4 regions of the Microbacterium sp. UBA7513 genome follow, and region 4 is predicted to be linked to each of the others. Evidence: predicted binding sites of a transcription regulator. Region 4 holds the regulator's gene; each other region holds the start of a gene.
The links. Region 4 encodes LexA, which represses DNA repair genes until DNA is damaged. Its sites were predicted from a motif close to TCGAACANNTGTTCGA; they were not measured.

Region 1 (7,720 bases), on a different contig from region 4:
GCTATCCAACGAGACACTGCCGTGTCGCTCCGGCGGGATTCTGAGCTCAAGGCGCTTCGGTCAGAAAGGCCATCGAGCAGAGACAACGCACGAGTGCGCAGGGTGAGGGGCTTAGGCGTGAAGACCGGAGGTGTTCGCCGGTTCGCGCTAGATGTGGCGAGTCGGGGAGAGCGCGCGTCCAGCCTGCGCTCGCTTGGACCGCTACTACCCGGCCGGCCGGTACGCTGCTACACATCGTCAGGCAGAAGGATGCTAGGCGCCATCCTGGACCTGAGCCACGAACACCTCCTGAATGCGGTGGCGTCGCTCCTCTACGTCGTCGCCGAGTTGACGGTCGAGCGCGCCCTCAAGGCCTCGGCTGTGGCCCTGCTTGTTCACCCTCTCGGCGCGTGTTCGGACGGAGGTATGAGAGGAGATGGCGACGCGTCTCTGTACTTTGGTGTGATGCGCGCCTCGGCTCCCACCCTCCCGCTGCACGACCTCGCGCTACTCCTTCCTGAGATTCCCGCGGAAGAGTTCGAGGCACTGTCGCGGAGCATCGCCGAGAACGGCCAGTACGTGCCTGCGACGTCCTGGGTCGCTGCCGATGGGGTCGAGTACCTCATCGACGGTCGCCATCGCGCACGCGCGTGCGAGCGGTTGGGAATCCCTCTCGTGGTGGAGAAGCTCGCAGGTGACGAAGCTGCGGCGCGAGCGTTCGTGCTCGCCAACAACGTCACTCGGCGCCATCTCTCCACAAGTCAGCGGGCGGCCGTCGCCGCGGCTCTGGCGACGCGAACCACCGGCCAGCAAGGCAATGCTGCAGGCCTCGGCATGACCCAGGACGCCGCGGCGCGTGCGGCAGGCGTGAGCGTCCGGCTGGTGCGTGCGGCGCGGACCTTCCTCGCCGATGCCGAGCTCACCCGCGAGGTTCTCGATGGGAACCTGACCGTCACGGAAGCCAGCCGGCGCGCCCGACGTGACCGTGCGGGCGTAACGGCAGCACGATTGGAGACCATCCGCACGTCAGCGACGGATGAGTGGCTCACACCAGCGTGGCTCATCGGCCGCGTGGAGTCGGTACTGGGGCAGATCGACGGAGACGTGGCGGCCGAACCGGGGCGGAGTGTTCCCGCCCGGTGGCATCTGACGGCCGAGGATGATGCGCTCTCGGTCGCCTCGTGGGCCAATCCGCCGACAGCCTCGACGCTAGGGCCTACGGACGGAGCGAATGATGATGTCTCTCCGTCGCGACTCTGGATGAACCCGCCCTGGGCGAAAGCGTCCCACTTCGTCCGGCGGCTTCTGCGTGAGGTCGATGCCGGTCGTGTCGAACGGGCCGTCGTTCTCTTGCCCGCCCGTCTCGGCGCCGAGTATGTGGCGAATCTCACCGAACGCGGGTATCCCCGGGTCGAGCTGACGGGCCGCCTGCGGTTCGAGCCCGGGAGAGGCGCCGCACCGACGGCGCGGGGAGAGGCGCCGTTCGCGAGCATGCTTATCGGGGTGGGTATCGATGCGGATGCCATGCACGCGGCGTTCCATGACGTGGGAGTGGTTGTTCAGGCGGTCCGGCCTCGACGGGGCGAGGGCATCGCTGGCGGCTGATAGCCGGGGAGAGCTTCCTTCGCGATCTCGCAGAGCAGCTTCAGGATGTCGAGGCCGAGTGGAATGCAGCTCTCCAGCGTGCGTCCGGAAGGTGACGTGAGTTCAAGAAGCCCGATGCCGATGTCGAACAGCAGCTCAGCATGCGGGGCGACGAAGGTGATGATGTGGTGGAAGCGGAACCATGTGGTCGACATGCCACCCATATGCGCGGTGGGCTCCGGGCGGGTGTCCTCTCCGTTGTTGGAGGGCCCGCCGCCGCACTCGATGCGGCTGAAAGCAGCACCCCCTGCGAGATATCGCTCCGATGCAAGCCGTCCGCGCCATCGTCGCTAGCCTCGAAACGGGCGGCTACGAAATCGGAGGAGTGTTCAGCATGCAGTGGGGTTGGAATCCGGACTCGTTCGCGGCGATGATGACGGTGCTCGCGTCAGTGGCCGCATTCTTCGCGGGCTGGGCCGCTTGGCGCGCGTACAGGCTGGAGCGGGCCCGCGAGGATCGCGCGTCAGCGGCGATGAAACGTCAGCAGGCTGAGATGGTCTCGGCGTGGACCGTGGTCCGCCGGAACGAGGATGGTGAGAACTACGTCGAACTGCGGGTTCAGAACCTCGGGTCCGCGCCGGTGTACGAGGTGACGCTCGGCATACAGCTCGGCAGCGTCTGCTCTTACGCGGCGAAGACGCGAGTGGTTCCGCCGAGCGGGCGGAACCCGATGGAGGTCCGGCTCACCGAGCGGGGGCTCGAGCGCTGGCTCACCTGGGCAAAGGGTCCCGCGCGGAAGCTCGCGCCGTATGTGGAGCTCACGTTCTGCGACTCGGCGGGAGCGTGGTGGTTCCGCGATACGCGAGGCGCCCTGGTCGAGATCGAATCCGGAAAGAGCTATCTCTACGACGAGTCGAAGACGAGAGTGCTCACGCCGTAGGCGTCGTCACCCTGTGAGCTTTCCGTCCCACCCCCACGTCCCTCAGGATGAACGCGACCGCCCGCTAGGAGCCGCGCACATCGACGCTCGCCCCGTCCGCCTCCCCGGACATGGCATCCACCGCACTTCCCGGGGCCGTGGTCATCGCCGCGATCCGCCGCGTCCTCCTCTGGTGGCTGGTCACCGCGTTCCTCTACCCCGTGTTCATGACGGTGCTGCTCGCGCTCGGTCGCGTGATGAGGTGGCCGGCGAGCGCGCGGCGCTGAGGACACTGGAGTGGATGCTGCGCGGAGTCGGACTGTCCGTCGTGGTCGCGGTCGTCGTCTCGCACGTGTGGTTCGCGTTGATCCCGATCGATCAGTTCACCGGCGACTCCTGGGCCGTCTTCAGTCCGTTTCCGTTCGGCTCGATCGACGTCGAGACGACATCGACGGCGACCTCCTGACCGCTTACGCCCAGGTGACCGGGCGTGGGCAGTCCCGGTGCGGGCGCGAGGGCCTTTGCCACCCCGCGGAATGCCGGCATTCATTAGAACAAATCTTCGAAAGTCGAGCCTCTCGGAGATATAATGAAGCATGTCGAAAATGTCCGGGTTGCGCGAGGCGATGGATCGCCTCGACGAGGCGTGGGGCGCCGCGGACGAGGCGACAGAGCTCTCCCGCGCGCAACTCGTCGACGTCGTCGACGCGATCGGGCGTCTGCAGCGCCGGCTCGACGCGATGCACGTCGACGTGGCCGCCGGCATCGCTCGGGAGTCGCGCGCGGAGCTCAGGGCCGACAGCCTGGCCAAGCAGCGCGGGTATCGCACGGCGGCGAAGCTCATCGCCGCGGTGACGGGCATCTCGGCGGGAGAGGCTCAGCGCTTGGTGAAGGTGGGAGAGGCGACGTCACCGCGGAGCGATCTGCTCGGAGCGCCGCTGCCCGCGCGGTACCCGCTCCTCCGGGAAGCGCTCGCGTCAGGTGCCCTCGGTGCGCCGGCGGCGGCACTCCTCGTCGCCCTTCTGGATCGCTGCCGCGTGGCCGCCGGGATGGAGCGCATCACCGAGGCGGAGCGCGTGCTGACCGGTGCAGCCGAGGGCCTTGAGCTCGATGCAGTGCGCAAGCTCGTTCTCCGCGCCGAAGCGTGGCTCGACCCCGACGGCGTGGCGCCACGGGCGGAGGAGCAGCGCGCTCGGCGCGGACTGCGCATCTTCGAACGGGACGGCATGGTGCACCTGCACGCGCAGCTCGATGCCGAGACCGCGGCGCCGGTCGTCACCGCGATCCGGGGGCACGTGTCCGCCGTCTTCGCGGCCCGCCTCGACGCCTCGGACGCCGGTGCGCCGGACGCGGATCGGCGGACTGTCGCGATGATCCAGGCCGATGCGCTGGCCCTCTTCTGCGGGCATGTGCTCGGGTGCGAGGGCGATCGCGTGCCGCTCGCCGGGGCGACGGTGGTCGTGCGCGTGTCCCTCGAGGACCTGCAGGCCGGCACCGGGTCGGCGACGATCGACGGGCTCGACCAGGTGATCGACATCGGCGCTGCGCGGCGGATGGCGGCCAGCGGCGGCGTCATCCCCTGCGTCCTCGGCGGGGCGAGCGAGGTCCTCGACTGGGGTCGCGAGAAGCGCCTCTTCACGCGAGCCCAACGCCTGGCGCTGGTCGAGCGGGACGGCGGGTGCGCGATGTGCGGGCTTCCCCCGGGGATGACGAAGGCTCACCACCTCCGTTGGTGGCAGCGCGACCGAGGTCCGACCGATCTCGCGAACGGGATCCTGCTCTGCGAGACCTGCCATCACCGCATCCACGACAACGGGTGGGAGATCGTCATCGAGGGTTCCGGTGTGGCCGGCCGGCCGTGGTTCCTTCCGCCGCGGTGGGTCGACCCGCGGCGCACGCCGCGGCTGGGCGGACGGGCGCGCTTCGATGTCGCGGCGTGAGTGGGTAGCGGCTGCTCGCGATGCCGGGCGTCGGGGTCTCGGGCGAACGGCGCCCGAAGGGGGAGGGGTGCGCTGCGCTCGCCTGTCAGCGGCGAAGTCGGGAGCGGACGCGGCGGGCGGCACGCGCCAGGGCGTCGCGCCACGCGCCGCCCGGCCACTCGCGGCGCAGCCGGAGACTGCCGTCCTCGTTACGCACGAGTTCGACCCGCCGGCCCGCGAGGAGCGGCGACCTGCCGAGGTGTGCCGTCACGTCGGGAGCCGCTGTCAGCGGAGCGGTGAACATCCAGCCGGCGTAGCGTACGGCGACGGTGAGGTCGGCTTCGCGCGCACCGTCCTCACGGAACACCTTCATCGGGTCCACGGCGATCGGCACCGCGTCGAGGCGCTTCGGTCGGCGCCCGCCGACCTTGCGCTCCGAACCCGCGGTGGACTCCGCGGCCTGGCCCGGCTCCGGGGTGTCCTGCGCGACCACGTCGACCCGGTCGGCGCGACGCTCCTTGCGGGCGTTCAGGCGGCCAGGCGGAAGATCCTCCGTCGTCGACAGTGGGAGGGACACCAGCCGGTCGGCGGAACCGACGGTCTCGAACACGAACGCCTCCTTGCCGTCCCGGAGCAGACGGACGCGCACCGTGAGCTGCAGGCCGCCGCGCGACCAGCGCGCCGCGGTCACGGTGGCGGTGCAGGTCGTCTCCGCTTCGAAGGCGGCGAAGGCGAGAAGGTCATCTCGGCGATCGGCGCGCAGCAGAGCGGCGCGGATGCGCTGCGGGAACGACAGCCCCGCGTCCACGCCGGGTCCGAAGCGGCGCTGCGCAAGCGGCACCACCACGTCCAGGAGGCGGTCGCGGTACTCCGCCGGATACTTCACCATCCGTCGCCCGGCGATCCGGTTGAGGATCTTGCCGCGGAACCAGTGCCGGAGCAGTCGATCCCGCACCTTCCCCGGTTCGGTGTTCGCCTCGACCACGTCGAGCACGGTCTCCAGATGCGGGAAGTACGACTCCGGCTCGATGCGGGCCGAGCTCGCGCTCCCCGGCTCCTTCACCCATGCGTAGCAGGGCTCGCTCGCCAGGACCGAGATCGTGTCGGCGGCGAAGTACGCCTGCATCACGAAGAGATGGTCTTCGAGTCGCACCTTCCCGTCGGGGAAGCGGATGCCGTTCTCCCGCAGGAACGCCGTCCGGAACATCTTGTGCGGCGTCAGCATCTCCAGGATCGGGTCTTCCCCGAGCACGGCGTGCGGGATGTCGCGCTGGAAGATCTTGGCGGGCAGCTTGCGTCCGATGCCCACCTCTTTGCCGGCCACGACATCGGATCCGTGCTGATCCGCATAGTCGCACAGCCGCTCCAGTGCCCGCGGGTAGAGCCAGTCGTCCTGATCGACGAACTGCACGTACGTCCCCCTGGCCTCTTCGACGCCTCGGTTGCGCGGAGTGCCCGGCCATCCGGAGTGCGGCAGCGAGAGCACGCGAACATGGGGGCGATCCTTCGCGATGCTCTCGAGCCGCGCGGCCGTCTCCTCCCCGGAGCCGTCGTCGCAGAGCAGGACCTCGAAGGATCCCGCGGGCAGTGTCTGCGCGTCGAGAGATGCGATCAGGTCGTCGAACGAGGCCTTCGGCCGGAACACCGGCACCACCACGCTCACCCGCACGCGGCCGCCGGCCGCCTCGTCCCCGGTCGCACTGCTCATGGACGTCGTCCCCCTGTGATCATGGCTGGCCCGAATCTCCCCCGCCGGAGGTTCCAGCCAACCATCCCTTCCTGTGGAGCGCGCCAGGCTCGCGGTGGTCCCGGGTGTATGCCGACGCCGCGGAGGATCAGTGCAGGGTGAGGCCGATCTCGAACGAGCGCCGCCAGGGGAGGGTCAGCTCCGCGATCCGCACGTCATCGGCGGGCAGCATCGACTCCAGCAGGGCCGTGAGCTCCGCACGGATGACGCGCTCCGCCGTCGCGACCTGCGCATCCTCGGCCATCGGGTAGATGTCGGGGAAGAGGGAGGGGCCCGCATCGGTGCGCACCACGGCCTGGTAGGCGAAATCGTCGAGCAGCCGCGTGAGCAGGGCGATCCGCGCGGCGCGCTCGTCGAAGGAGCCGGTGGCCCGGCCCACCACTCCGGCGGCGGCCACCGCGACGACGCTGCCGAGCGTGTTCCCGGCGGTGTTCCACCCGCCGAAGGCCTCCAGGCGCCCGAGCAGTCCGGCCTCGGACAGCGCGCGCACGAGCGCCTCATCCGCGCCGTTCGGGTAGCGCACGTCGGCCAGGGCCACATGCTCCCCGGCGTCCAGACGCTCCCGCACGAGCGCGACCGTCCCCGCGACGGCCTCCGCGTCGACGACCTCCGGGCGCCCGCGGAACATGTCGTGCCGGTCGGGGTCCGGGGCGTGCAGCACGAGGGTGACATCGCCTCCCGCGGCGACCTCCTCGGCGCCTGCCGCGCGGATCTGCCGGCTCGCCGACGCCGCGAGCGACATGTTCTCGTAGGGCGGGATGCGCTCCATGCCGGCGGCGTCCGCGCAGGCGACCGAGAACGAGGCGGTCACCCCGGCGTTCGCCGCGAGGGCCCGGGCGACCAGCGCCGCGCCCACTTCGTCCGCCCCCGGGTACATCAGCACCTGGCGGCCCGACGGCAGCATCCGCATCCAGTGCCGGAGCCATACCTGCTCTGCACTGCCCGCCGCGAAGGGCGCGGTGTCATCGGCGGTGATCGCCAGGAAGTCGAGGGTCTCATCCTCCACGAGGCCGAGCGTGGAGAGGTTCACGATGTGGTTGCGCAGCCGCCGCGACGAGTAGTCGGAGACCACATCGGCCGGCACCGGGGTCAGTTCGTCGAGCGGCAGCACCTCGGTCTCGCCGAGCAGCCGGTGCGCGTCGCCGCCGAGCGCGTGGATCTCCTTGCCGTGCTCCGTCCAATAGGTCGGCTCCTCGGCCGCGGAGTAGGAGTTGCTCGCCCGGGTCACCAGCGACACCGCCGAGATCGGCAGGTCGGGACGCATCCGCCGCACCTCGCGCAGCACGTCCAGGCGCGCCAGCACGTCGCGGGTGGTGTCGTGACTCGTGCGGCTCGCGATGAGTCCCCCGTAGAGCAGCATGTCCACCGACACCACCAGGTGCACCGTGGCCGGGTCCGCGGCACGCTCGCGCAGCCAGGCACCCAGCCCGTCGGCGTCGCCCGTGGTCCGGTAGGAGGGGAGGATCGCGGCAGGCGGAACGTCGAGGGTCACCCCGGCAACGGCCGCGACGTCTCCCGGGAGCTTGACGTTCACTGGGCGGTCGTCGAGGGGCAGCAGCGCGATGCGCGGGC
Region 2 (7,720 bases), on a different contig from region 4:
TCAAGCACATCAAGGAGTTCAACAAGGCCGTCCGCGAGGGCCGCGTGCAGGTGCCGCCCGGGTCCGAGCGGGTCCTCCAGCCCTACCCGTACCTCCTCGTCGTCGTCGACGAGCTCGCCGATCTCATGATGGTCGCCCCCCGCGACGTCGAGGCCTCGATCCAGCGGATCACGCAGCTCGCCCGCGCCGCCGGCATCCACCTCGTGCTCGCCACCCAGCGTCCCAGCGTCGACGTCGTCACCGGCCTCATCAAGGCCAACGTGCCCTCCCGGCTCGCGTTCGCGACGTCCTCGCTCGCCGACTCCCGTGTCGTCCTCGACCAGCCCGGTGCGGAGAAGCTCATCGGGCAGGGTGACGCCCTGTTCCTGCCGATGGGTGCGGCGAAGCCGATGCGCGTCCAGGGTGCGTGGGTGAATGAGTCCGAGATCGAGAAGGTCGTCGAGCACGTCAAGGGCCAGCTCACCCCGAACTACCGCGAGGACGTCGCCGTCGAGGCGCCGAAGAAGCAGATCGACGAGGAGATCGGCGACGACCTCGAACTCCTCCTCCAGGCCGCCGAACAGGTCGTCACCACCCAGTTCGGGTCGACCTCGATGCTCCAGCGCAAGCTCCGTGTCGGCTTCGCGAAGGCCGGTCGCCTCATGGACCTCATGGAGTCCCGCGGCATCGTCGGCCCCTCCGAGGGATCGAAGGCCCGCGACGTCCTCGTCCGCCCCGAGGATCTGCCGGCGACCCTGGCCGTCATCAAGGGGGAGACCCCACCCGCCGAGGCGGCAGGTCCCTCCGCGGGTGCCTCGGCTGCCGATGACTTCGCCGAGGACTTCGACGACGACTACGGTGACTCCGGCGACGAGTACGGTGCGTCCGATGACAGTCGGGGGACCGCCTCGGCGAGGGAGGACCGTTACGGCAACGGCGTCGGCCATGCCGAGGATCTGCGGGTCGGCGACATCGACCCGGAGACGGGACTCGAGGTCGTCGAGGCCTCGGGAGAGGACGCCTGGCAGCTCACCGGCCGCTGAGGCCACGGGCCGCTGTGAGGCGGCCGGCATAACGATTGCGGAGTCGATCGCCTACGATGGGCGGTCGGCTCCGTCTCATTGCCTGGGGTCTCCGATAGGGTTGAGGTGTGAACGATCGAGCTGAGACCCCACCCGAGGCCGCCCCGAGCAACTGGAACCTCCCCAACGCGCTGACGGTCGTGCGGATCCTGCTCGTTCCCGTCTTCCTCGTCTTGCTTCTGGGCGACGGCGGGCAGAACATGACGATGCGGTGGTGGGCGCTCGCGGTGTTCCTCCTGGCGATGCTCACCGACAAGATCGATGGTGACCTCGCCCGCAAGTACAACCTCATCACGGACTTCGGCAAGATCGCCGACCCGATCGCCGACAAGTCGCTCATGGCAGCGGCTCTCATCGGCCTCGCCGTCGTCGGCGAGGTCCCGTGGTGGGTGCCCGTGATCATCCTCGTGCGGGAACTCGGCATCACGGTGCTGCGGTTCTTCATGATCCGCATCGCCGTCATGCCCGCCTCCCGCGGCGGCAAGATCAAGACCGTCCTCCAGACCGTGGCGATCGGCCTCCTGCTCCTGTGGAAGCCGCTCGCGTTCCTCGTGCCCGGGACCGTCGCCGTCGTCCTCCTCGTCATCGCGTGGCTCGTCCTCGTCGCCGCGATCATCGTCACGATCGTCACCGGCGTCGACTACTGCATCCAGGCGGCGAAGCTCGCCCGCGCCGCGCATGCGGGGGAGGCAGGCGCACCTGCCGGCAATGCGGACAGCGGCGGCAACCTCGGCGAACGCAACCCTGGTGGCACTCGCGATGACGGCACTCCGGGCCAGTCACAGTCCGACGATGGCCGCTGACCTTCTCGCGACGTGCCGGGGCATCATCGCCACGTGCACGCGGCTGGGACTCTCGGTCGCCTCGGCGGAATCGCTCACCGCGGGACGCTTCATCTCCACTCTCGTCGACGTCCCCGGCGCCTCCGCGGTCGTCCGCGGGGGACTCGTCACCTATGCCACCGACCTCAAAGCGACCCTTGCCGGGGTCGATGCCGACCGTCTCGAGGAGACCGGACCCGTCGACCCGCACGTCGCCGCGGAGATGGCCGTCGGAGCCGCTCGCGCCTGCATCGCCGACATCGGGGTCTCGTGCACCGGGGTCGCCGGACCCGATCCGCAGGACGGCAAGGAGGTCGGACTCGTCTTCACGGCTGTCGCCTTCGGCTCCCGAGCAGAAGTCCTCGAGCATCACTTCACGGGGGACCGGGAGGCGATCCGGCGGGCCACGGTCGAGACCATGGTCGAGCGCCTCGGCGAGTTCACGACGAAACTCGCCTTCGGTCCCGGCGGTGAATGAGCGCGGAATAAGTTCCCTGTCTCAGCGGTTGTCTCATCAACATGACATACGCACTGAAATGCCACCGTGCCGGTTTCTCCGAAAGGACTGGCAATACCCCGATCTCACCCGCCCAGGTTGGCGCGTCCGCGCGGCCGGGCTGTAAAGTTGAATGCACGATCGCGCGAGCAAAGGGAGGGACGCACAATGTTACTGAGAGTTGAAATCGGCGACGCCCTGCGTTCCGCTCGCCGCCGTCAGGGACGGACGCTGCGCGATGTCTCCACGGGAGCCAGCGTCTCGCTCGGCTACCTCAGCGAGATCGAACGCGGACAGAAGGAAGCCTCTTCCGAACTCCTGTCGGCGATCTGCGAAGCCCTCGATCTCCCCGTCTCGGCGCTGCTCACCGAGGTCTCCGATCGCTTCGCCCTGGCAGAGGGCGTCGAGATCCCGGACACCATCCCGCAGGAGCTCTCGGACAAGATCCTCGGACACCCCGGCGGATATCCGTCTCCGCGGCTGGCAGCCAAGCCGTAATGCGCCACACCCTCTACTGGACCCTCATGAATGAGGAGTTCGGTGAGGCTCGCGCGGCCTCACTCCACACCGACCTCACCCTGAGCAGCATCGGGTCGATCACCGCCGCCGAGGCGTTCCGTCGCGGCATCGAACCCCGCGACATCTGGATCGCCGTGTGCGATTCGATGGGCGTCCCCGATTCCCGTCGCCTCGGCAAGGAGAAGCCCCGGTCGACGCCGTTCTGACCTCATCCGGGGCTGCGGCATGCCTGGTGGTTCGGACAGATCTTCGCCCGACACGCCGACATATATCGAACACCTGTTCCCATATGGGCTATGCTGGTGAGCGAATCACGGGACCTGTGACCACGAGTGGCCGACTGTCCACAGGGGAGAATCCTCCTCTGTCCTCATGTCAGTGCCGTCTTCTAGCGTTGGTCTCACAGGAAACGACACCTTAGGAGAGGTCATGGCGCGTACACCCAAGAACCTGCAGATCCCCACCGGCGGCGACAAGTCGAAGGCCCTCGACGCCGCCCTCGGACAGATCGACCGCAACTACGGCAAGGGCGCGATCATGCGCCTCGGCGAAGGAGTCCGGGAGCCGATCGAGTCGATCCCGACGGGTTCGGTCTCCCTCGACATCGCCCTGGGCATCGGCGGTCTCCCGCGCGGCCGCGTCGTCGAGATCTACGGTCCGGAGTCCTCCGGTAAGACGACCGTGGCCCTCCACGCCGTCGCGAACGCGCAGAAGGCCGGCGGCATCGCTGCGTTCATCGACGCCGAGCACGCCCTCGACCCCGAGTATGCGAAGAAGCTCGGCGTCGACACCGACCAGCTGCTCGTGTCCCAGCCCGACACCGGTGAGCAGGCGCTCGAGATCGCCGACATGCTCATCCGCTCCGGCGCCCTTGACATCATCGTCATCGACTCGGTGGCGGCGCTCGTGCCCAAGGCCGAGATCGAGGGCGAGATGGGCGACTCCCACGTCGGTCTGCAGGCCCGCCTCATGTCGCAGGCGCTCCGCAAGCTCACCGGTGGGCTCAACCAGACCAACACGACGATGATCTTCATCAACCAGCTGCGCGAGAAGATCGGCGTGTTCTTCGGCTCGCCCGAGACCACCGCCGGTGGTAAGGCGCTGAAGTTCTACGCCTCCGTGCGTATGGACATCCGCCGCATTGAGACGCTCAAGGACGGCACGGACGCGGTAGGTAACCGCACCCGCGTCAAGATCGTCAAGAATAAGATGGCCCCGCCGTTCAAGCAGGCGGAGTTCGACATCCTCTACGGCGTCGGTATCTCCCGCGAGGGCAGCCTGATCGACTTCGGTGTCGAGCACGGGATCGTCAAGAAGTCCGGATCCTGGTACACCTACGACGGCGATCAGCTGGGCCAGGGCAAGGAGAACGCGCGAACGTTCCTGCTCAACAACGCCGACATCGCCTTGGCGATCGAGAGTCAGATCAAGCAGAAGCTCGGTATCGGCGGCCCGGCCGCGGCTCCGGGTGCTGATGAGCTGGCTGAGCGTCGCCCGGCCTGATGAGTGATCAGCGTGGGGGCGATTCCGAGCGGATCGCCCCCATCATCCCTCTCTTCGGCGGAGCTGCGCGCACCGAGCGTCCGGCTGATAGCGGGGCAGACGACCCGTCGTCCGCTCGGCCTGTGCGGTCTGGGTCGCAGGCGGACGCTGCGGGACTCTGGCGCTCGACGTGGCACGAGCCCGCGCCCGCAGGATCATCGTCGGCTGACGATGGTTCCCCCAGCGCCCGGCACCCCGCTCGTGGTGCCTCGACGCGAGCCGCTTCCGTGGGCGGGAAGACCACCAGGTTGCGCGCCGTCGGCGGCGTGTCCCGAGCGACAGAAGAGGGAACGGACGCAGAGAGCGACGCGTCGGCGGAGGAGATCCGAACGACGGCGGAGGAGTCGTTGGTGCGGAAGCTGCGAACGCGGTCGCTGTCGATCTCCGAGGCCCGGCTGGTGTTGAAGGGACACGGACTCGCCACGGACGCCATCGACGACGTGATCGACGACTTCGTACGGCGGGGTTACCTCGACGACGCCGTGCTCGCGGAGCTCCTCGTGACGGCCGGTGTCGAACGCAAGGGGCAGGGCCGGGTCGCCCTCTCCCGAGCGCTGTCGCAGCGGGGCATCCCCCGTGAGGTCATCGACGCGGCTCTCGACGAGCTTCCCGACGACGACGCCGAGCGGGCGCTGGAGTTCGCCCGGACCAAGGCCCGCTCCATGGGACGTCTCGATCCGGACGCGGCGCTTCGCCGATTGGTCGGACAGCTGGCTCGCCGCGGGTACGGGGGAGCGGTCGCCATGAACGCGGCGAAGACGGCGCTGCGGGAAGCCTCGTTCGGCGGGGGCCCCTCCGGCGTCCGGTTCGTGGATTCCGACTGACGGTTCGCACGCGATCGGCTCTCGGTGACGCTCGTACAATGGGAGCATCATGACTATCCCCCGCAGCGAACCGACGATCATCAGCGCGTCGTCGGCGGCCGTCGACGACGACGGGCGCCAGCGATCCTACGAAGTGCGCACCTTCGGCTGCCAGATGAACGTCCACGACTCCGAGCGTCTGTCCGGATCCCTGGAGAGCGCCGGCTACATCCGCGCTGAGGCCGGAGCCGAAGCCGACGTGGTGATCATCAACACCTGCGCCGTCCGAGACAACGCCGCCGGGAAGCTGTACGGCACCCTCGGGCACCTGGCCGCCGTCAAGCGCCGCAAGGCCGGGATGCAGATCGCCGTCGGCGGCTGCCTGGCGCAGATGGACAAGCAGGCCGTGCTTGACAAGGCTCCCTGGGTCGACGTGGTCTTCGGCACGCACAACATGGGGTCCTTGCCCGGTCTCCTGGAGCGCGCGCGCCACAACGGCGATGCCGAGCTCGAGATCCTCGAGTCCCTCGAGGTGTTCCCGTCGACCCTCCCCACCAAGCGCGACTCCGCGCACAGCGGCTGGGTGTCGATCTCCGTCGGCTGCAACAACACCTGCACCTTCTGCATCGTCCCGAGCCTCCGGGGCAAGGAGAAGGACCGTCGGCCGGGAGACATCCTCAACGAGATCCGCCTGCTGGTGGAAGACGGCGCCATCGAGGTGACGCTCCTCGGGCAGAACGTGAACTCGTACGGGGTGGAGTTCGGCGACCGTCAGGCGTTCGGCAAGCTCCTCCGTGCCGCCGGCGAGATCGAGGGCCTCGAGCGCATCCGCTTCACGAGCCCGCATCCCGCCGCCTTCACGGACGACGTGATCGACGCGATGGCGGAGACGCCCGCCGTCATGCCGCAGCTCCACATGCCGCTGCAGTCGGGGAGCGACCGGATCCTCAAGGCGATGCGCCGTTCCTACCGCAGCGAGCGCTTCCTGGGCATCCTCGACCGCGTCCGCGAGCGCATCCCGCATGCGGCCATCACGACCGACATCATCGTCGGCTTCCCCGGCGAGACCGAGGAGGACTTCGAGGAGACGATGCGCGTCGTCGAGCTGTCGCGCTTCTCCGGCGCCTTCACCTTCCAGTACTCGATCCGTGAAGGGACCCCGGCGGCGACCATGCCCGACCAGGTGCCCAAGGAGGTCGTGCAGGCGCGCTACGACCGGCTGATCGCGCTCCAGGAGCGCATCTCGCTCGAGGAGAACCAGAAGCAGGTCGGCCGTGAGGTCGAGGTTCTCGTGTCCACGGGCGAAGGCAAGAAGGACACGGAGACGCGTCGCCTCACCGGGCGGGCGCAGGACAACCGGCTCGTGCACTTCGAGGTCACTCCCGGGTCGGAGCTGCCGCGGCCGGGTGACGTCGTCACGGTGACGGTGACGCACGCCGCGCCGTTCCACCTCCTCGCCGACGACCCGACGGGTGCCCCGCTCCGCATCCGCCGGACGCGCGGTGGCGACGCCTGGGATCGGGGACAGGCCGAGTCGTGCGCCGTGCCGGCACCGAGCGACGGCGCTCCGCGCGCTGTCTCCCTCGGCCTGCCGACCCTCCGCATCGGAGTGTGACCGCGCCTCGGCTCTGGGCCGTCGTCGGCGCGACCGGCACGGGGAAGAGCGATCTGGCGCTCGATCTCGCCGAGGAGCTCCGACAGCGCGGCAACCCGGCGGAGATCGTCAACGCCGATGCCATGCAGCTCTACCGCGGCATGGACATCGGCACCGCGAAGCTGTCGGTCGCCGAACGTCGCGGCATTCCGCACCACCTCTTCGACGCGCGAGAGGTGACGCAGGACGCCGCCGTGGCCTGGTATCAGCCTCTTGCACGAAAGGCTGTGCAGCGGATCCACGCGGCAGGCGGCGACGCGATCCTCGTCGGCGGATCAGGACTCTACGTCTCGAGCGTCGTCTACGAGTTTCACTTTCCGCCTCGGGACCCCGCCATCCGCGCGCGTCTGGAGGAGGAACTGGATCGTGATGGTGTCGAGTCGCTGCTCCAGCGGCTGCGTGTGCGCGATCCGGAGGCCGCGGCGCGGGTGGACCCGCGCAACGGGCGACGCGTGGTCCGGGCCCTCGAAGTCGTCGAGCAGGGGAGTGCGACGCACGGAGCGGCACTGCCGGAGAGACCCACACTCTGGTATCCGCACACGCGTCTGATCGGGCTGCACGTGGATCGGGGCGAGCTCGTCGCCCGCCTCGATGCGCGCGTGCGTCGGATGTGGGAGCACGGCCTGGTGGCCGAGGTCGCCGGGCTGCGGGACCGCGGTCTGGAGCGGGGGACGACAGCCCCGCGGGCGATCGGATACGCGCAGGCGCTCGCACAGCTGGACGGACGCTCCACCGCCGAGGAGGCGATCGCCGAGACGCAGGCGCTCACGCGGCGCTACGCACGTCGGCAGGTGTCGTGGTTCAAGCGCTACCCGGAGCTGGAG
Region 3 (7,720 bases), 110 kb from region 4:
GCGCTCGCCCGGGGCGATCCGCCACTCCACGTCCTTGAGCACGGTCTTCCCGCCGGCTCCTGATCCCGTCGAAGTCTGGGTCCCTGAGCTTGCCGAAGGGTACGTCACCCCCACATCGAGCAGGTCGACGACGTCCTTGCCCAGCCGCGAGACGGCGAGCGACTGCAGCGAGACCTTGTCGCGGATCTCGGGCACGTCGGCGATGAGCTCGTTGGCCGCATCGATGCGGAACTTGGGTTTGCTGGTGCGGGCCGGGGCACCGCGGCGCAGCCAGGCGAGCTCCTTGCGGGCGAGGTTCTGCCGCTTCGCCTCGGTCGCCGCCGCCATGCGGTCGCGCTCGACCCGCTGCAGGATGTACGCCGCATAGCCGCCTTCGAAGGGCTCCACGATGCGGTCGTGCACCTCCCACGTCTCGGTGCAGATCTCGTCGAGGAACCACCGGTCGTGGGTCACGACGAGGAGGGCTCCGGCGTTCGCGGGCCAGCGCTTCTTGAGGTGTCCGGCGAGCCAGGTGATCGCCTCGACGTCGAGGTGGTTCGTCGGCTCGTCGAGAGCGATGACGTCCCAGTCAGCGGTGAGCAGCTTCGCGAGGGACACGCGGCGGCGCTGTCCGCCGGAGAGGGAGCCGATCTGCGCGTCCCAGGGAAGATCGGTCAGCAGTCCCTCGATCACGTCGCGGACGCGGGCGTCCCCGGCCCATTCGTGCTCGGCCATGTCTCCGACCACGGCGGCGCCGATCGTGATGTCGTCGGGGAGGGTGTCGGCCTGGTCCAGCACGCCGATGCGAGTGCCGCCGCGGACGGTGACCCGGCCGGAGTCCGGCTCCTTCGTGCCGGCGAGCATGCCGAGAAGGCTCGACTTGCCGTCGCCGTTCCGGCCGACGATGCCGATGCGGTCACCCTCCTCGATGCCGAGGGTCACGGCGTCGAAGACGACGCGGGTCGGGTATTCGAGGTGCAGGGCTTCGGCCCCGAGAAGATGTGCCATGTCCTCTCCAGGGTAGTCGCGCCGCGTCGGACGGTCTCCCGGTCAGACCAGCGACGGGGCGAAGAGCTCCGGCAGCGCGGCGGTGAAGACCTCGAAGTGGCTGTACCAGACGGTGTGGGCGGCTCCGGGGATGCTCCGCACCGTCACCCCGCCGTGCTCGAACCGCCGCGCGTCCTCGTCGGTGACCCAGGCGCTGGGTTCCGCGCGGACGACGATGGAGCCGGGGGCGGCGGTCCAATGACCATCCTCCCCGCAGGAGACGGAGGCCGCGGTTGGCGGATCGAAGCGCTCGGCCGCCCGCGCCTCGACCGTGGCGTCGTCGACGGAGTAGAACGGCCGGAGCTTGCGGAGTTCGGTGGGCGACATGCGCGCGCGGCGGTCGTGCTCGTACTGCGAGATGAGGGAGGCGCGGTTCTGGCCGCCCTGGAGGGCGAGCGGCGCGTCGACGTAGACGGCGAGGCCTGGGTCGAGGCGGGGCGCGGCGGCGGCGAGCACGGTGGCACCGAAGGAGTGCCCGACGGCGACGGCGAGCGGGGAGGCGGCCCCGTGCCCCGCTGCGGAACGTGCCCCCGGAAGGAGCGCCGTCTGCGCGAGCGTGGCGACGACGGCGTCGGCCGCCGTCTCGATCGTGAGCTCCGGATCACGCGGCGAGAGGCCGTGGCCGGGCAGATCGAGCGCGAGCACGCGGAAACCCCGTTCCACGAGCAGCGGGACCACGCGGTGCCAGCTCTCGGCGGACCCCATCATGCCGTGCAGCAGCACGGCGATGCGGTCGCCCTCCCCGGCTTCGATGACGTTCAGGAGCACGGAGCCAGTCAACCACGGTCGTTATCCTTTCGTGATACGACTTTCGGCCAGATTCCTTCGAATCTTCGTTCGAATGTCAGTGGTCGGTGATGGACTGACGTCATGCCCGCACTGCTCGACGCGACCGACTCCCAGATGGCGATTCTCGCCGATCTGGTGGAGGGGCTGGAGGCGGCGGAGAAGACGCTGAGCAGCATGCAGGCGGCCCGCGACGGACTGCTCGCGATGGCGGGGCGACTTGCGGTCGACATCGCTCGGCAGGCGTGTCATCCCGACGGCGGCGACATGGCGATCCGCACGGTCGCCGCGGAGATCGGGGCCGCACAGCGCGTCAGCGACCGCACCATCGAGCGGCGGATGTCCGATGCGTCCTGGCTGGTCGAACGGTTCCCCGCCGTCTGGGAGGCCCAGGGCGCCGGGCGCATCAGCGCCGCGCATGCGCGCGTGATCGTGGAGGCGGGGGCCCACCTCGACGACGCCGATGATCGTGCCCGGTTCGCCGAGGAGGCTGTCGAGGTCGCAGCGGTGGAGTCGCCCAACAGGGTGCGTCGCCAGGTGCGCCGACTGGCCGACCGGTTCCAGGAGCGGACGCTCGTCGAGCGACACCGTGACGCCAGGGAGCTGCGGCGGGTGTGGGTGACCGACCTCGATGACGGCATGGCCGAACTCGGCGCCCGCGGCCCGGCGGCGCTCGTGCACGGGATGTACGACCGGCTCTCCCAGATGGCGCAGGCCGTGCGGGAGGAGAACGCGCGGGCACGGCGCCCGGAGGCGGAGGAGAGCGTCCGCGACGACAGGACGGTGGATCAGCTGCGCACGGATCTGCTCGCCGATCTCGTCCTGACCGGCGCTCCGGCGGGGCATGACTCGGAGGAAGGCCTGCTCTCCGAGCTTCGGGCGCGCGTCGAGGTCACCGTGCCGGTGCTGACGCTGATGCACGGCGAGCTGATGCACGGCGAGCAGGACGGGACGATGGACGGCGCTCCGATCCTCGCCGCCGAGCTCGACGGGATGATCCCGATCGATCCGGCCACGGCCCGGCGCCTCGCCGGCGCGGCGAGCGGCTGGGACCGGGTGCTCACCCACCCGATCAGCGGGGCACTGCTGGCCGTCGACCGGTATCGCCCGAGCGAAGACCTCCGCCGACACCTGCGGGCCCGCGATCAACGCTGCCGCTTCCCCGGCTGCGGCCTCGCGCCGCGGAAGTGCGACCTCGATCACAATCACGATGCGGCGCTCGGCGGCGAGACCGTGCACGACAACCTCGCGACCTTCTGCCGACGGCATCACATGCTCAAACACCACTCCCCATGGCACGTCGAGCAGGGGCCGGGCGGCGTTCTGGAGTGGACGAGCCCCACCGGCCGGACCTACATCGACCGACCGCCGCCTCCGCACACCGTGACCTTCGCCGAGGAACCTCCGTGGTCTTCGCCCGACGCCAGGACCACCACCGGCTGAACACGCGAGCGCACCGATCACGCCTGCACACCGATCACGCCTGCACACCGATCACGCCTGCACACCGATCACGCCTGCACACCGATCACGCAGGTACACCGATCACGCAGGCACACCGGTCAGCCGTAGGGTGGAGGGCATGTCGAGTCCCGAATCAGACAGGTCGGGGGCTGCCGGTCACACCGTCAGCCCCGTGAACCGCTGATCCCTTCGTCCGTCCTGTCGGCGGGCGCGCGCCGGTGACCCGGGCGCTGACCGTGGTGACGAGAAGCACTCCTCTTCCCTCTCACTTCGGAGCACTCGATGCCTCTCCCCCTCTATGCCCTTGCCCTGGCGGTCTTCGTCATGGGCACCTCCGAGTTCATGCTCGCGGGACTCCTCCCCGCGATCGCGGACGACCTCGACGTCGCGGTCGGCACGGCCGGGCTTCTCACCTCGGGCTTCGCCGTCGGCATGGTCGTGGGCGCCCCCGCCCTGGCCGCCTTCGCGCGCGGCTGGCCGCCACGTCGCACGCTCATCGCCTGCCTCGTGCTCTTCGCCGGATGCCACGTCGTCGGCGCGGCCACCTCCGCATTCGAGCTCCTGCTCGTCACGCGCGTGCTCAGCGCCCTCGCGAACGCCGGCTTCCTCGCCGTCGCACTCCGCACGGTCGCTCTCCTCGTCCCCGGCGAACGCACCGGCCGCGGTCTCGCGGTGCTGCTCTCCGGCACGACGATCGCCACCGTGGTCGGCGTCCTGGCCGGGGCGGTGCTCGGCGCCGCGCTCAGCTGGCGCGCCACCTTCGCCGCCGTCGCACTCCTCTGTCTCCCCGCACTGCTCGGAATCCTCCGAGGCGTGCCGACGACGATCCGGGGCGCGGCGCACGTCCGACCCCGGTCGGTGCCAGGGTCGGCACCAGGCACGGCGCCGGCTCCGACACCGCTCCCCGGGCCCGCGCCGTCTCTGCGTGCGGAGCTCGCGCTCCTGAGGACACCGCGTCTCGCCGTCGCGATGAGCCTGGCGGCCCTGGTGAACGCGGGGACCTTCGCGGTCTTCACGTTCCTCGCGCCGGTCATCACCGAAGTCGCGGGCCTCCCCGACGCTGCGGTCCCCCTCGCGCTGGTCCTGTTCGGCTGCGGGTCGTTCCTCGGCGTGACCATCGCGGGTCGGTTCGCCGACCACCACGCCGGGATGCTGCTCGCGGTCGCCGGGCCACTTCTCCTGGGCGGCTGGATCCTGTGGGCGGCGGTCTTGCCCCGTCCCGTCGCCCTTCTCGCCCTTGTCTTCGTGCAGGGCGTGCTGTCCTTCGCGGTCGGCAGCACACTGATCGCCCGCGTGCTGAACGCCGCGTCCGGCGCCCCGACCATGGGAGGGTCCTACGCGACCGCGGCCCTGAACATCGGCGCCGTGATCGGGCCGGCGGCGGGAGCGTGGATCCTCGCGAGCGGGGCGGGCCCGCTCTCCCCCGTCGCCCTCGCGGCCACGCTGACGGCGGCGGCGCTCCTCCTCGCCCTGGCGATGCGGCGATGGCGGCCCGTCGGCTGACGGCAAGACGGGGACGCGCGGCAACGGCGACGAGCCGCCGGGACCCGAAGGTCCGGACGGCTCGTCGTGTCGTTGTCCGTCGTTCGCGGGGAACGGGGACGGTCTCGCTCGTCCTTACTCGTAGGACTTCACGATCTCGAGGAGGCTCGGGACGTTGGCGTAGGCCTCGGCCGCGTTCTCCTTGGTCACGATGACCGGCGGGAGCAGGTAGGCCGGGACGACCTTCTTGCCGTTGTCGTACTGGTCGGTGTCGTTGACGTCGACCTCGTCGCCCTTCTGAAGCTGACCGACCATCTTGATGGCCTGCTCCACGAGCAGCGTGGTGTCCTTGTTGATCGTGGAGTACTGCACGCCCTCCATGATCGACTTCACCGACTCGACCTCGGAGTCCTGACCGGTGACCACCGGGACGGGCTTGCCGGCCTGCTGCGCCGAAGTGATGATGGCGCGGGCGAGAGTGTCGTTCGGGGACAGGACGCCGTCGAGGGTCTCCGAGCCGTAGCTCGACGTGAGGATCGAATCCATGCGGCGCTGGGCGTTCTCCGGCTTCCAGCCCTCGGTCGCCGTCTGGGAGATCTCGGTCTGCCCGGAGACGACGTTCAGCGTGCCGTCGTCGATCTTCGGCTGCAGCACCTCCATCGCCCCGTTGAAGAACACCGCCGAGTTGGCGTCGTCCGGCGATCCCGAGAACAGCTCGATGTTGTACGGCGCCTCGTGACCCGCGCGCTCCGCGAGGCCGTCGAGCAGCGCCTGGCCCTGGAGCTTGCCGACCTCGAAGTTGTCGAAGGCGACGTAGTAGTCCACGGCGTCGGTGTTCTCGATGAGACGGTCGTAGGCGATGACCGCGACACCGGCGTCGCGCGCGGCCTCCACCTGCGTGGTGAGCTGCTTGCCGTCCTTGGCGCCGATGATGATGACCTTGGCGCCGCCGGTGACCATCGCCTGGATCTGGTTCTGCTGCTCGGCGACCGTGTTGCTGGCGGGCGCGTACTGCACGTCCGCCTTGAAGCCGGCCTTCTCGAGGCCGTCGGTGAACAGCTGACCGGCCAGGACCCAGTTCTCCGAGGTCTTGTCCGGCAGAGCGACACCGATCGTGGAGCCGGCGTCGAAGCCCGAGGCGGTCTCCTCGCCCGACCCCGAACCCGAGTCACCGCCGCGCTCCGAGGAGCAGCCGGTGAGGGCGAATGCGCCCGCGACGACAAGCGCTGTCGCCGACAGAAGGATCTTCTTCATGTGATCTCTTTCTCTGGTGTGTGCAGGTCCCGTCGCGCCTGCGTTGCGCGACGCGGCCCTTACTTTCCGCGCGTCTCCTCGACGGCGGGGGCTTCGTACTTCTGACTGGTGGGGTAGTTCGTCTTCGTGGGATCGAACGTGTCGGTGGCCGGATCCTGCGTGCGGCCGAGACGGCGCGTGAGGAAGCCGATGATCGAGGGACGACCCTGCTGCTTGTTCCAGACGTCGACGCCGACGGCGAAGAGGAGCACGAGGCCCTTGATCATCGAGACGACGTCGGCACCGGCGCCGAGCAGCGCGAGTCCGTTGTTCAGGAACGCCATCACGAGACCACCGATGATCGACCCGATCACGGTGCCGATGCCGCCGGAGACGGCCGCGCCGCCGATGAAGACGGAGGCGATCGCGTCGAGCTCCCACCCGTTGCCGTCCTGCGGACCCGAGGCGGTCGCCCTGGCGACGTAGATCATGCCGGCGAGCGAGGCCAGGACCGACATGTTCATCATCACGAAGAAGTCGACCCAGCGGTCCTTCACGCCCGAGAGGCGCGCGGCCTGGCGGTTGCCGCCGACCGCGTAGATGTGACGGCCGAAGACGGTGTTGTTCGTGATGAACGAGTAGAGGATGACGAGAGCGAGGAGGATGACGCCCGAGATCGGGAAGCTCGTGCCCTCGCGCCCCGTGGCGAACAGCCAGCCGGCGACGAGGATGACGGCCGAGATGAGGACCACCTTCGTCACGCTCACCCACAGCGGCGCCATGTCGGAGCCCATCTTGCGCTGGATGCGCCGGGTGCGGATCTCCCAGAACACGATCCACGCGACGCCGGCGAGCGCCAGCAGCATGGTCGGGATGTTGAACGGCAGCGGCAGGGCGATCTCCGGCAGGTAGCCGGCGCCGATGATCTTGAAGCCCTCCGGCACGGGCACCGACTGCGAGTCGCCCACCGCCTGGTTCGCACCGCGGAAGAACAGCATGCCGGCCAACGTCACGATGAACGCCGGCACCCCGACGTAGGCGACCCAGAAGCCCTGCCAGGCGCCGACGAGCACGCCGACACCGAGACCGAGGAGGATGCCCAGCGGCCAGGGGAGGTTCCAGTCCTGCATGGCCTTCGCCACGACGATGCCCGTGAACGCGGCGACGGATCCGACCGAGAGGTCGATGTGCCCCATGATGATGACCATCACCATGCCGATGGCCAGGATCAGGATGTACGAGTACTGGTTGACGACGTTGATCAGGTTGCCGGAGGACAGCGTGAGGCCGGTGCCCTTGAAGATCCACGTCAGCACCTGGAAGACGACGAGGATGACGACGAGGCTGCCGAGGATGCCGAACTGACGGAGGGTCGACTGCCCTCCCCCGAACATCTTCGTGATGTCCTTGAAGTGGAAGCCGCGCTTCGCGGTGGTCGAGTCGGTGGTCATGCGGATGCTTTCTGGGTCGCGGAGGTCATGCTGCGCATGAGGTCTTCGGGGGTCGCCTGGTCGGCCGGGATGCAGTCGGTGACCCGGCCTTCGAACACGGTGTAGATGCGGTCGGAGATGCCGAGCAGCTCAGGCAGCTCGCTGGAGATCACGATCACGCCCTTGCCCTGGGCGGCGAGCTCGTTGATGATCGCGTAGATCTCGTACTTGGCGCCGACGTCGATACCGCGCGTGGGCTCGTCGAGGATCAGCAGGTCGGGGTCCGTGAACATCCACTT
Region 4 (7,720 bases):
GGCCGTCGAGGTACGACGCCTCGAAGTCATGGGTCTCGGCGGCGAGCATCCGCAGATCCGCGACGCCGTAGCGACTGATGCCGGCGGCGAACGTCCCGCCGCGCACGAGCGCCGAGAGCACCGTCCAACCGCCGGCCGAGCCGCCGCGGATGGCGATGCGCGCGGGGTCGGCGAGCCCGGCGTCGGCGAGCCCGCGGGCGGCCGCGATCACGTCGTCCACGTCGACGACGCCCCACTGCCCCTGCAGGCGGTCGCGGTACGCCCGGCCGTAACCGGTGGACCCGCCGTAGTTCACGTCGAGGACCCCGATTCCCCGGCTCGTGAAGAACGCGATCGAGGCGGAGGCCGCTCCCGTGACGTGGGCGGTCGGCCCGCCGTGCACGAGCACGATGTAGGGCGGGAGCTCGCCGTCGGCGCCCCGGGGCTCTCCGGGCGCGGCAGGCGGATAGGCGAAGGCGTGCACGGGCCCGTGCGCACCTTCCACGACGAGCTGCTGGGCCGCCGGCATCCAGTCCTCGTCGACCGGAGCGCCGCCGGTGACGGTCTCGACGGCACCGCTGTCCACGTCGACGCACCAGATGCCCGAGGTCACGCGCGAGCCGTCTCCGCTGAGCAGGACGCGTGAGCCCGAGACGTCGTCCACGCTGAGGTGCCCGTCGGCCGGGACCGCGATCACGCGCGTCTCGCCGTCCGCGGACACGAGCTGCACCTCGTCGCGGCCGTCGGTGCGGACGGCCACGAGGCGGCCGTCCGCCAGCGGCTGGAACCAGCGGTTGCCGAGCACCCACAGGCCGTAGCCGGTGTCCGCGTCGGAGGAAGTGAGCGGACGGGAGGCACCGGGCTGGAGTCCGTCGAGCGCGAGGTGCTGGAGCTGCCAGCGTCCCGAGGAATCATCGGCGAACACGAGCGCGTCGTCGCCGGCCCATTCCGGCTGGAGGGCGGCGGAGGTGGGGACCCGGGTGATCGCCCGGCCGGCCGCTGATCCGATCGCGAGCGTGGCGCTCTCCCAGGGCATGCTGTCCGCCTGCCATTCGACCCAGGCGACGCGGCTGCCGTCGGGCGAGAGCGCGGGGTGGGCGAAGAAGCCGGGACCCTCGACGATCACCCGGATGGCGGAGGCATCCTCGGCGGCTGAACCGTCCGCGGGGATCTCCACGATCGCGCGGCGGTGCGGGTCTGTCGAGAGGTCTTCCCGGACGGCCAGCAGCCGGCCGCTCTGCACGCGCAGCCCGCCGTACGACGGGCCGGCGGCGGTGAGGGGGCTCGGCTCGGAACCCCGATCCATCCGGTGCACGCGCTGGTCGGCGCCGGAGACGAAGTACAGGGTGTCGCCATCGACGGTCCAGGCACCGCCCCCGTACTCGTGCACGCGGGAGCGGGCGTTCCAGGGAGCCGGGAGGATCTCCGCGCCCGTCGAGCTGCGCACCGTGACGCGGCCGCCCTCAGCCGGCACGGACTCGGCCCACCACACCTCGTCGCCCACGAAGCGGGCCCCGTCGATGCGCGGTGCTGCTCCTGCGACGGCTGCGGCGGTGAAGGGGGAGGACCAGGAGCCGAACGGTGAGGACATGCCTCGAGCCTACGGGCGGTGACACACGACGTCACACTCGTGCGGCGGGCCGAGGGCGTGTTCTAGGTTTCTGGAAACGCCCGGTTCATCCCGGGCGTGGAGCGACAGCCGAGCCCGGCACCCGCCCGCGAACGACGTGCTCTTCGTCGTGCGCGGACCCCGGCCCCTGTCCCCTGGAGAGAAGATGTCTTCCACGTTCGACGCCTCCCGCGCCTCCCGCGTGCCGTTCTCCTTCGAGCTCTACCCGCCGCGCTCGGAGTCGAGCCAGGAGGCCCTGCACGAGACCGTCCGTCGTCTCGCCGCGGCCGGCCCGGAGTTCCTGTCGGTGACCTACGGCGCCGGCGGCTCGACCGGCGGCCGCTCGCTCGATGTGCTGCGCTTCATCCGGGAGCACACCGACGTCGAACCCCTCGCTCATCTCACCTGCGTCGGCAACACCTACGCCGGAGCCACCGCGCTCATCCGGGAGTTCCTCGACGCCGGGATCCTCCGCTTCCTCGCCCTGCGCGGAGACCCGCCCGCGGGACAGAGCGAGCCCTTCCTGGGGGACCTGGAGAGCGCCGCCCAGCTCGTGCAGCTCATCGATCGCGTGCAGGCCGAGCGCGCGCCGTACCAGGAGTCTCCGGTCCCCGGTCTCCCCGGGGCCGCACTCGTCGCCCCGCGGCAGAAGGTCGACATCGCGGTGGCCGCGTTCCCGAAGGGGCACCCCCGGGCCACGCACCGCACGCAGGATGTCGAGGCGCTGCTCGCCAAGCAGGCCGCGGGGGCGACCTTCGCCATCACGCAGCTCTTCTTCCACCCCGATGACTACCTCGCCTTCGTGGAGCGCGCCCGCGCCGGAGGCGTCACCATCCCGATCCTCCCCGGCATCATGCCGATCACGTCGCCGGCCCGGCTGGCCCGGGTGCTGGAGCTGACCGGGGAGGACCTGCCCAGCGAGCTCTCGGTCGCCCTCGATGTCGAGCCGACCGCCGAAGGGCGGCGGGAGATCGGGATCTCCTGGGCCGCGCGCCTCGCCGCCGACGTCGTCGCCGGCGGGGCCCCCGGCGTGCATCTGTACGCCTTCAACCAGCACGAGACCGTCCTGACCGTCCTCGCCGAAGCCGGCATCGTCCCGGCGCTCCGGCACTAGTCCCCGCCGAAAGGAAACACCATGACCGCATTCCCCGAGGGCACCATCCTCGGCTACCCCCGCATCGGCCGTCGCCGCGAGCTCAAGAAGGCCGTCGAGGCGTTCTGGGCCGGCCGCATCGACGAGCAGGAGCTGGAGCGGACGGCCGCGGAGCTGCGCGCGGCGACCCGCGAGCGCCTGGCGGAGCTCGGCCTCGGCCGCACGGACTCGTCCATCCCGGAGTCCTTCTCCTTCTACGACCAGGTCCTCGACGCCGCCGTCACGGTCGGCGCGATCCCCGCCCGCTTCGACGACCTCCGCGAGGCGGACGGCACGATCGGCCTGCCCGCGCTGTTCACCGTCGCCCGGGGCGAGGGCGAGCGCGCGCCGCTGGAGATGACGAAGTGGTTCGACTCGAACTACCACTACCTCGTGCCGGAGATCGGGCCGGAGACGGTGTTCTCCCTCGCCAGCGACCGCCTGGTGCGCGAGGTCGCCGAGGCCGTCGCCGCCGGCTTCGTCACGCGTCCCGTGGTCGTCGGGCCGGTCACCCTGCTGGCGCTCGCGAAGGCGTCGGACGACGCTCCGGAGGGCTTCGAGCCGCTCTCGCGGCTGGAGGACGTGCTGCCGGTCTACGTCGATCTGCTCGTCCGTCTGCGCGCCGCGGGCGCCGAGTGGGTGCAGCTCGACGAGCCCGCCCTCGTGAGTGAGTCGCTGCCGGCGACGCCCGCGCAGCTCGCCTCCGCCGCGGAGCGCGCGCTCGCGGTGCTCGGGAACGCCGAAGAGCGGCCCTCGATCCTCGTCGCGGCGCCGTACGCGAGCCTCGGCGCGACGTTCGCGACCGTGGCCGCCGCCCCCGTCGAGGCCATCGCCGTGGATCTCGTGCGCGGCACCGTGCCCGACGCGGTGCCGGGCCTCGAGGGCAAGACCCTCGTCGGCGGTGTGATCGACGGTCACAACATCTGGCGTGGCGACCTCTCCGCGGCGTTCGACTCTCTGGAGGCGCTCCGTGCGCTCGGGGCCCCGGTGTCGGCATCGACCTCGACCTCGCTGCTGCACGTGCCGCACGATGTGGACGACGAGACCGCGCTCGACGAGCGTCTCGTCTCGTGGCTCGCGTTCGCGGACCAGAAGGTGCAGCAGGTCGTGACTCTCGCCCGCGGCCTGTCCGCAGGGCGCACGGCGATCGCGGCCGAGCTGGACGCCGCGACCGCCGCGCTGCAGGACCGCCTGACCGCTCCCGGCGTGCGCGACGGCGAGGTGCGTGCCCGTGCGTTGAGCGACGCCGACTTCGCCCGAGCCCCGTACCAGGAGCGGGAGGAGGCGCAGAACGCCCTCGGCCTGCCGGCGCTGCCCCTGACGACGATCGGCTCCTTCCCGCAGACCGGCGACATCCGTCGCGCGCGCGCCCAGTTCCTCCGTGGCGAGATCCCCGAGGACGACTACGAGGAGTTCCTGCGCCGTGAGGTCGCCGCGGTCGTCTCCCTGCAGGAGGACCTCGGTCTCGACGTCCTCGTGCACGGTGAGCCGGAGCGCAATGACATGGTGCAGTACTTCGCGGAGCACCTCGACGGCTTCGCGGTCACGCAGCACGGCTGGGTGCAGTCGTACGGCTCGCGAGCCACGCGCCCGTCGATCCTCTGGGGCGACGTCTCGCGTCCCGCGCCCATCACGGTCGCCTGGTCGGCGTACGCCCAGTCGCTCACGGCGAAGCACATGAAGGGGATGCTCACGGGCCCCGTCACGATCCTCGCGTGGTCCTTCGTCCGCGACGACCAGCCGCTGGGCGTGACCGCGAACCAGGTGGCGCTCGCGCTCCGCGATGAGATCGCCGACCTGGAGGCCGCGGGCATCCAGGTGATCCAGGTCGACGAGCCGGCGCTCCGGGAGCTGCTCCCGCTGAAGCAGGCCGACCAGCCGGCGTACCTCGACTGGTCGGTCGCGTCGTTCCGACTGGCCACGGGCGGCGCGGCACCGGCCACGCAGGTGCACACCCACCTCTGTTACTCGGAGTTCGGCGTCGTGATCGACGCGATCCGTGCGCTCGACGCGGACGTGACCTCCATCGAGGCGGCCCGGAGCCGCATGGAGGTCGTCGCGGACATCGCCGAGGTGGGCTTCGACCACGGCATCGGCCCCGGCGTGTACGACATCCACTCGCCGCGCGTGCCCACCGTGGAGGAGGTCGAGTCCCTGCTCCGGCGTGCGGTCGACGAGATCCCGCTCCGGCAGCTCTGGGTGAACCCGGACTGCGGTCTGAAGACCCGCGGCTACGCCGAGACCACGGCGTCGCTGCGGAACATCGTCGAGGCGACCCGACGGGTGCGCGAGGACGTGGTGGTCACCGCCTGACGCGGTCGTCCCCGGACACACGAAGGCCCTCCCGGCGCACCGGGAGGGCCTTCGTCGTCGTCTCCGACGATACGGCGTCTCAGACCGCGCGCATGACCGCGACGACCTTGCCGAGCACGACCGCCTCGTCGCCCAGGATCGGCTCGAACGCGGAGTTGCGGGGCAGCAGCCACGTGTGGCCGTCGCGACGGCGCAGCACCTTGACGGTCGCCTCGCCGTCGAGCATGGCGGCCACGATCTCGCCGTTCTCCGCCGTGTTCTGCGAACGCACGACGACCCAGTCGCCGTCGCAGATGGCGGCGTCGATCATCGACTCCCCGGAGACCTTGAGCATGAAGAGGTCGCCCTTGCCGACGAGCTGCCGGGGGAGCGGGAAGATCTCCTCGACCTGCTGGTCCGCCGTGATCGGCACGCCCGCGGCGATACGCCCGACCAGGGGGACCAGGGCGGCATCGCCCACGGGGGTCGCCACGTCCGCCGGGTTCTCCGCGCCGGTGCCGGGCAGGTCGATGAGGACCTCCATGGCGCGCGTCTTGCCCGGGTCGCGTCGCAGGTAGCCGCTGAGCTCGAGCTGACCGAGCTGGTGGGTGACGCTGGACAGCGACTTGAGCCCGACGGCGTCGCCGATCTCGCGCATGCTCGGCGGATAGCCGTTCTGCGCGATCGAGGCCTGGATGACCTCGAGGATCGCCATCTGCTTCGGGCTGAGGCTCTTGCGACGGCGGGTGCGCGGCGCCTCGGACTCGAGGGCTGAGGTGTCGCTCATGGTGCTCCTTCACTGCGTGATCCGACGTGCCGCTTCGAATGTCGGTGGCCCGTGGTGGGGTGTCCTTATCGAAACCGTATCCGAGAAAAGCGCCGATCTGGAAGATCTGTTCGAGCGTGTCGGCCGATTCGCGGGGCGTGGTTTCGAAGACGGCTTGACAGATGTTCGAACTCGAAGATATCTTCGGAACGTAGCTTCGCATCCACGGCTCCCGGCCGAGTCGCGGATGCGAAAGCTACGCCAACCTCCCCGGGCTCCGGCGCCGGGACAGTAAGGAGCAGACATGAGCAGCATGAGCCTCAGCACCGCGACCGCCCTTCCGGCGCCGGCCCGTCCGGCCACCCGGCTGCGGATCACGGCCCGCGGCCGCCGCACCCTGCTCGCGCTCGCCTCCGTCCCGCTCGCTGCGGGCATCGCCTTCGCCGCCATCGGCGGGGGCAGCGCGATCGCCTCCGGTGTAGACGCACCGGCCGTCTCCGTCGAGACCGTCACGGTCATGCCCGGTGACACGCTCTGGTCGATCGCGAGCAGCATCGCTCCCGACGCCGACCCGCGGGATGTCATCGGCGAGATCAGCCGGATGAACCTCCTGCGCGGCGGTGAGCTCCAGGTCGGTCAGGAGCTCGCGCTCCCGGCACGGTACACCGACTGACGCGGAGCCCGAGGTCCTGCCTCCGGTCCGTGACCATCCGATCGTCACGATGACCTCGGCGCTCCGTGCTCCTCTTAAGATGGGAAGGGTGACCTTCTCCCTCAACGATCTCCCGCTCCGCGACGATCTGCGCGGACTCACCCCGTACGGCGCACCTCAGGCCCCGCTGCCGGTCGCCCTCAACGTCAACGAGAACACGCATCCTGTTCCCGACGACGTCGCCAGTGACATCCTCGACGACATCGCCGTGGCGATCCGAGACGTGAACCGGTACCCGGACCGTGAGTTCACGACGCTGCGGGAGGCGTTCGCCGACTACCTGGGTCACGGCCTCACGCCGGAGCAGATCTGGGCGGGCAACGGATCCAACGAGGTGCTGCAGCACATCTTCCAGGCCTTCGGCGGACCGGGGCGCACGGCCTTCGGCTTCGCTCCCACGTACTCGATGTACCCGCTCATCGCGAAGGGGACCGGCGCGTCCTGGATCGCCGGTACCCGTCAGCCCGACTACACGGTCACCCCGGAGGAGGCGGCGGAGCAGGTGCGCGCGGCGGACCCCGACATCGTGATCCTCTGCTCGCCGAACAACCCGACCGGCACCCCGCTGGGGCTCGACGTGGTGGAGGCCGTGTACCAGGCGGCCCGCGGCGTCGTGATCGTCGACGAGGCCTACCAGGAGTTCGCGCCGCGGGATGCGGCGTCGGCCCTCACCCTCCTGGAAGGACGGCCGCGGCTCGCCGTCTCCCGCACTATGAGCAAGGCGTTCGCCTTCGCCGGTGCCCGCGTCGGCTACCTCGCGGCCGATCCGGCGTTCATCGACGCGCTGCGCCTCGTCCGGCTGCCGTACCACCTGAGCGCCTTGACGCAGGCGGCCGCCGTCGCCGCTCTCCGCAACGCCGACGTCATGCTCGGCATGGTGCAGGAGATCGTGGAGCAGCGGGACCGCATCACGGCGACGCTCGAAGCGCTCGGCTACACGCCGCACCTCTCGTGGTCCAACTTCGTGCTGTTCGGAGGCGTCGCGGATCCGCAGGCGACCTGGCAGCAGCTGTACGATCGCGGCGTGCTCGTCCGCGACGTGGGCATCCCCGGCCACCTGCGCGTCAGCGCCGGCACGGAGGCGGAGACGACGGCGTTCCTGGACGCCCTGGCCTCGATAGGATCGGCATCATGACCATCCCCGCGCCCACCGCACGCACCGCGAGCCGCGTGCGCAGCACGTCGGAGTCCACCGTCGAGGTCGAGCTGAACCTCGACGGCACCGGTGCG

Region 1: the regulator LexA is predicted to act here: its motif matches at 3,033-3,048, upstream of B2W79_RS14400 (HNH endonuclease signature motif containing protein).
Region 2: the regulator LexA is predicted to act here: its motif matches at 3,169-3,184, upstream of recA (recombinase RecA).
Region 3: the regulator LexA is predicted to act here: its motif matches at 1,852-1,867, upstream of B2W79_RS12855 (HNH endonuclease signature motif containing protein).

What each region holds. Positions count from the first base shown of each region.
Region 1 covers NZ_DLNJ01000025.1:48,837-56,556, reverse strand. Annotated here, with positions in the region: gene B2W79_RS14425 (ParB N-terminal domain-containing protein) at 250-1,584, shown strand; gene B2W79_RS14420 (hypothetical protein) at 1,539-1,778, opposite strand; gene B2W79_RS14415 (hypothetical protein) at 1,889-2,503, shown strand; gene B2W79_RS14410 (hypothetical protein) at 2,614-2,769, shown strand; gene B2W79_RS14405 (hypothetical protein) at 2,784-2,948, shown strand; gene B2W79_RS14400 (HNH endonuclease signature motif containing protein) at 3,079-4,422, shown strand; gene B2W79_RS14395 (glycosyltransferase family 2 protein) at 4,508-6,109, opposite strand; gene B2W79_RS14390 (DUF4127 family protein) at 6,237-7,720, opposite strand, start outside.
Region 2 covers NZ_DLNJ01000029.1:11,146-18,865, forward strand. Annotated here, with positions in the region: gene B2W79_RS15115 (DNA translocase FtsK) at 1-1,022, shown strand, start outside; gene pgsA (CDP-diacylglycerol--glycerol-3-phosphate 3-phosphatidyltransferase) at 1,130-1,864, shown strand; gene B2W79_RS15125 (CinA family protein) at 1,854-2,360, shown strand; gene B2W79_RS15130 (helix-turn-helix domain-containing protein) at 2,508-2,876, shown strand; gene B2W79_RS15135 (DUF3046 domain-containing protein) at 2,876-3,103, shown strand; gene recA (recombinase RecA) at 3,327-4,400, shown strand; gene B2W79_RS15145 (regulatory protein RecX) at 4,790-5,263, shown strand; gene miaB (tRNA (N6-isopentenyl adenosine(37)-C2)-methylthiotransferase MiaB) at 5,313-6,857, shown strand; gene miaA (tRNA (adenosine(37)-N6)-dimethylallyltransferase MiaA) at 6,854-7,720, shown strand, end outside.
Region 3 covers NZ_DLNJ01000022.1:117,127-124,846, forward strand. Annotated here, with positions in the region: gene B2W79_RS12845 (ABC-F family ATP-binding cassette domain-containing protein) at 1-987, opposite strand, end outside; gene B2W79_RS12850 (alpha/beta fold hydrolase) at 1,030-1,794, opposite strand; gene B2W79_RS12855 (HNH endonuclease signature motif containing protein) at 1,897-3,255, shown strand; gene B2W79_RS12860 (Cmx/CmrA family chloramphenicol efflux MFS transporter) at 3,559-4,779, shown strand; gene B2W79_RS12865 (sugar-binding protein) at 4,894-6,012, opposite strand; gene mmsB (multiple monosaccharide ABC transporter permease) at 6,072-7,442, opposite strand; gene mmsA (multiple monosaccharide ABC transporter ATP-binding protein) at 7,439-7,720, opposite strand, start outside.
Region 4 covers NZ_DLNJ01000022.1:8,129-15,848, reverse strand. Annotated here, with positions in the region: gene B2W79_RS12320 (S9 family peptidase) at 1-1,570, opposite strand, end outside; gene B2W79_RS12315 (methylenetetrahydrofolate reductase) at 1,755-2,702, shown strand; gene metE (5-methyltetrahydropteroyltriglutamate--homocysteine S-methyltransferase) at 2,724-5,033, shown strand; gene lexA (transcriptional repressor LexA) at 5,113-5,799, opposite strand; gene B2W79_RS12300 (LysM peptidoglycan-binding domain-containing protein) at 6,083-6,451, shown strand; gene B2W79_RS12295 (histidinol-phosphate transaminase) at 6,531-7,625, shown strand; gene hisB (imidazoleglycerol-phosphate dehydratase HisB) at 7,622-7,720, shown strand, end outside.